One region of the Pseudoxanthomonas sp. F37 genome, then DNA from elsewhere that is predicted to be linked to it. Evidence: predicted binding sites of a transcription regulator. Region 1 holds the regulator's gene; the other holds the start of a gene.
What was found. Region 1 encodes FliA, which starts transcription of late flagellar genes. Its sites were predicted from a motif close to TAAAGTTTNNCNNNCNNNGGCCGATAA; they were not measured.

Region 1 (2,447 bases):
CATCGCCGTGACCGGCGGCAAGGGCGGCGTGGGCAAGACCAACGTGTCCGTGAACCTGGCGGTCTCGCTGGCCGAGATGGGCAAGCGCACGCTGCTGATGGACGCCGACCTGGGCCTGGCCAACGTGGACGTGCTGCTGGGCCTGTCGCCCAAGTTCACCCTCGCCGACCTGGTCGCCGGTCGCTGCCAACTGGAAGACGTCCTGCTGGAGGGCCCCGAGGGCCTGATGGTGGTGCCGGCCTCGTCGGGTTTCCGCCACATGGCCGAACTGACGCCGGCCGAACACGTGGGCCTGGTCAACGTGTTCTCCGAACTGCAGCGCGCACTCGACGTGATGGTGGTCGACACCGCCGCCGGCATCACCGACAGCGTGCTGACCTTCTGCCAGGCCGCGCAGGACACCGTGGTGGTGGTCTGCGACGAGCCGGCCTCGATCACCGACGCCTACGCCCTGATCAAGGTGCTGGCGCGCGAGCGCGGGCTGGACCGCGTGCACGTGATCGCCAACATGGTGCGCGACCCCAACGAAGGCCGGAAGCTGTACGAAAAGCTCGCCCGCGTCTGCGAGCGCTTCCTCGGCGACGTGGCCCTGCATTACCTGGGCGCCGTGCCGCAGGACGACTGGCTGCGGCGCGCCGTGCAGCGCCAGCAGGCCGTGGTCAAGGCCTACCCGGGCAGCCCGTCGGCGCGCGCCATCGCCGAAATCGCACGCACCACCGCCCGCTGGCAGCCCCCGGTCGGCGCCCGCGGCAACGTGGAATTCTTCGTGGAACGCCTGATCCAGCGCGGGGTGGCCGCATGAACACCGCCGCCGCCCAGTACCGCGCGGTCCAGCGCACCGCCGCCAACGACGTCATCGCCCAGCATGCCGACCTGGTGCGCCGCATCGCCCACCATCTGGCCGCCCGCCTGCCGGCCAGCGTGGAAATCGACGACCTGATCCAGGCCGGCATGATCGGCCTGCTGGAAGCCTCGCGCAGCTACGACGCCGAACAGGGGGCTTCGTTCGAGACCTATGCGTCCATCCGCATCCGCGGCTCGATGATCGACGAGATCCGCCGGGGCGACTGGGTGCCGCGGTCGGTGCATCGCCGCGCCCGCCAGGCCGCCGCCACCGTGCGCGAGATCGAACAGCGCACCGGCCGCGCCGCCATCGCCACCGAAGTGGCCAGCGCCATGGAGATGCCGCTGCCCGAATACCTGCGCCTGATGGAAGACGCCGCGCGCGGGCAGGTGCTGAGCCTGGAATCGCACATCGACGACCATGGCGAGCCCAATACCACCCGTACCGGCGGTCCGTCGCCCCAGCAGCACCTGGAGCGCAGCGAGTTCCGCCAGCAACTGGTCAAGGCCATCGGCCAGCTGCCCGAGCGCGAGCAACTGGTGCTGTCGATGTACTACGAGCAGGAACTGAACCTGAAGGAGATCGGTGCCGTGCTCGGCGTCAGCGAGTCGCGCGTCTGCCAGATCCATGGCCAGGCGATGGTGCGCCTGCGCGGCCGCCTGCAGGTGTTCGAGAAGGCGGACGCGGGGCTCGACGACGAACCATGACCCGGTAGGAGCGCCCTGGGGCGCGATGCTCTTGCTTGCGCGGATCGGAAAGCACGCGCCCCAGGGCGCTCCTACAAGGCATGCAACCCCCTAAACATTTCCCGGCCCCGGCCGATACCGCCACCAGACCCACCGTCCACGCAACACCGGAGCACCCGTGACCAACAAGAACATGCGCATCCTGATCGTGGACGATTTCTCCACCATGCGCCGCATCATCAAGAACCTGCTCAACGACCTGGGCTATACGAATACCGCCGAGGCCGATGACGGCAGCACCGCGCTGACCGCGCTGGCGCAGGGCAGCTTCGACTTCGTGGTCACCGACTGGAACATGCCGGGCATGACCGGCATCGAGCTGCTGAAGGCCATCCGCGCCGACGAGCGCTTCAAGACCCTGCCGGTGCTGATGGTCACCGCCGAAGCCAAGCGCGAGCAGATCATCGAAGCCGCGCAGAACGGCGTGAACGGCTACATCATCAAGCCGTTCACCGCGCAGACGCTGGAAGAGAAGCTGGGCAAGATCTTCGAGCGTCTGGGAGCGGCCGCCTGATGAATGCCGTCGCCGATGTCGGTGCCGCCCGGGCGGCCCTGGTGGAGAAGCTGCAGCACGCGCTCGATGCCCTGGAGCAGGGCGACGAGGCGGGCTGGCGCCAGGAACTGGACGCCATCGCCGCCTGGCGCACCCAGCCCATGATGCAGGGCCTGGGACGGCTGGCGCGCGAACTGGCGCAGACCCTGGGCGAACTGCCCCCCACCGACGCGGGCGAGCTCGACGATGCCTGCGCCCGCCTGGACCACGTGGTGGAGATGACCGAGCAGGCCAGCCACAAGACCCTGGACCTGGCCGAACAGTGCCGCGGCTATGCCACCCAGCTGAAGGGCACCGAACTCTC
Region 2 (2,447 bases), 770 kb from region 1:
GCGCGCGCGCAGGCGTTCCAGCGTGCCGGTCGCCTCCAGGAAGCTGGTGTCCGGCAGCAGCAGCACGAATTCCTCGCCGCCGAAGCGCGCGACGGCATCGCTGGCGCGCAGGGTGGCGCGCGCCATGGCCACCACGTGGCACAGCGCGGCATCGCCGCCCAGGTGGCCGTGCGCGGCGTTGATGTGGCGGAAGTCGTCCAGGTCCAGCAGCGCCAGGCTCAGGGTCTGGCCGCTGCGCAGCGCGCGGACCGATTCGCGCTTGAACAGATCGTCGAAGCCGCGCCGGTTCAGCGCTTCGGTCAGCTGGTCCACGCGCACCAGTGCCGAGACCGACTGCAGTTCTTCCTCGAGGTTGGCGACGCGCCGCTCGGCGGCTTCCACCTCGCGCCGGGCCTCCAGCAGGCTGTCGCGCGCGCGCAGGGCCTGCGCCTGCACCCGCGCGGTGTCGTCCAGGATGTCCTCCATCCGCTTGCCCAGCTCGGCGATGCTGCGGCTTTCACGCACGGCCTGGGCATGGAAGCTGATGCGGTCGTGGTATTGGCCGGTGCTGCTGGCCATGCCGTCCAGCCGCTCCACGAAGGTCACCATCATCTCCTTCATCGAGGCCTTGGATTCGGCCAGGCCCTGCTTCAGCAGGCCCTGCTTGTAGATCACCTCGCGCAGTCCGGCGCGGGTCTGTTCCAGCGCCGTGCGGTCCAAGGGGCCGGCCAGCAGCTGCCGCACCGCGCCGATCTGGTCCTGCAGCCAGCTGCCATCCTCGATCAGCTCACCCACGTTCTCCAGCAGCAGGTCGAACAGGCTGCGCATCAGTTCCTGCGCATCGTTCACCTCGTGCGTGCGCAGGCCGACGAGGCGGCAGAGCTCCTTGAGGTCGCCACCCAGCCCGTCCAGCGGCTGCGCCGGCTGCCACTGGCGCACGCGGTCGGCCAGCGCATGGGCCTGCGGCAGCAGGATGGCGTCGTCGCGCAGCAGGTGTTCGATGCCGCCGGCCAGCACGTGGTGCAGCAGGTCGCGCAGCTGCTCGGCCTCGCCGGACAGCGGTTCGTCCTGGATCGTGCGGATGTACTTGTCGATCAGTTGCCGCAGGGCACGGCCATAGCGCGGCCAGTCGCCGTCGGCATGGGCCGATTGCAGGCGCTCGCCCATGCCCTGCAGCTCGCCGGGCAGGCCTGCTATGCCGTCCGCGAACGCGGACAGCAGGGGGCCGGGTTCCTCCGCGTGCGCGAACAGGGCCTGCAGCTGCGCGCCGCTGATCGCCGGCCGCGAGCGGGCGCCGCTGGTCGTGGCCAGGTCGCGCGAGGTGGACGCGGCGGCCTCGCGCCGACGCGACCAGAACCGGCGCAGGCCGCCAGGAATACCGGAGTTGTCGTCGGCCACGTCAGCCATACCAGTCGCTCGCACGGCCATGGGCGGGTGCCCACCGGCCACCAGGGGATGCCGGGTTATCGGCCGCAGGAGGCGCGGGTTGAGGGGCATTGGCGTGCGCAGGCCGGACAATGCCGGATGCGCAGCGCAGCACGTGCCGGCGCCGGATCAGTCCGTCGCGGGAGGAAAGCGGACCCGGGCTTCCTCGAGGATGGCCAGGTGGGCTTGGGCCTCCTGGTGGCCGGCCCCGGCGGCGGCGCGGACCTGTTCCAGCGTCGGATGGGACACGATCAGCAGCAGGTTGCCGCACTGGCTGCAGGCGTAGTCGGTGACCGCGTCGTGCAGCTCCATGGCCATGGTGCGGCTGTCGCCCTGCCAGCCGCAGGGGCACGACAGCGTCCGCTCGCGCCAGTCCGCGGCGAAGTAGTCGGCGACCAGTTCCGCCACGTCAGCGGTCCCGGCGCTGGGCGAACAGCCAGTCCCACATCGGGGCGTAGGCGTAGGTGGCGTCCCAGCTGTTGTGGTTGGCGTCGGGGAACTCGGTGTAGCGCGCGTCGCGTGCGCCGGCCGCCTTCAGCGCGGCGTCCATGCGGCGCGACTGGGATGGCGGCACCACATCGTCCTTGCCGCCATGGAAGATCCACACCGGCACGTCCTTCAGGCGCTGCGCGGCCGCGGCGAAGGGATCGGCGGCACCGGCGACGCTGTGCACGTTCATGCTGGAACGCTCGCGCCCCCAGTCCACGGTGATGCCCCCGCACACCGGCACCAGCGCGGCGAAGCGGCTGGGCTGCTGCAGCGCCAGTTCCCACGTGCCATAGCCGCCCATCGACATGCCGGTCAGCGACACGCGGTCCGGATCGCCATCGAATTCGCGCAGCGCGGCATCCAGCGTGGCGAAGGCGATGGGGCCGGCGGTCTGCGTCCATTCGGTGTCTTCCGGCGCCTGTGGAAACACCACCAGCCCCGGGAATGTGTCGGCGTGCCGGCGCAGGTACGGGCCCAGGCCCGCCATCGTCTGCTTCACGCCATCGCTGCCGCGCTCGCCGGAACCGTTGAGGAACAGCACCACCGGCGGTCTG

Region 2: a site for FliA is predicted at 1,443-1,469, ahead of MUU77_RS04770 (GGDEF domain-containing protein). Genes of this name have one in related genera too.

What each region holds. Positions count from the first base shown of each region.
Region 1 is NZ_CP095187.1:1,810,222-1,812,668, reverse strand. It holds partial or broken gene MUU77_RS08375 (MinD/ParA family protein) at 1-802, shown strand, start outside; gene MUU77_RS08370 (RNA polymerase sigma factor FliA) at 799-1,551, shown strand; gene cheY (chemotaxis response regulator CheY) at 1,724-2,104, shown strand; gene MUU77_RS08360 (protein phosphatase CheZ) at 2,104-2,447, shown strand, end outside.
Region 2 is NZ_CP095187.1:1,043,229-1,045,675, forward strand. It holds gene MUU77_RS04770 (GGDEF domain-containing protein) at 1-1,377, opposite strand, end outside; gene MUU77_RS04775 (hypothetical protein) at 1,534-1,812, opposite strand; gene MUU77_RS04780 (prolyl oligopeptidase family serine peptidase) at 1,814-2,447, opposite strand, start outside.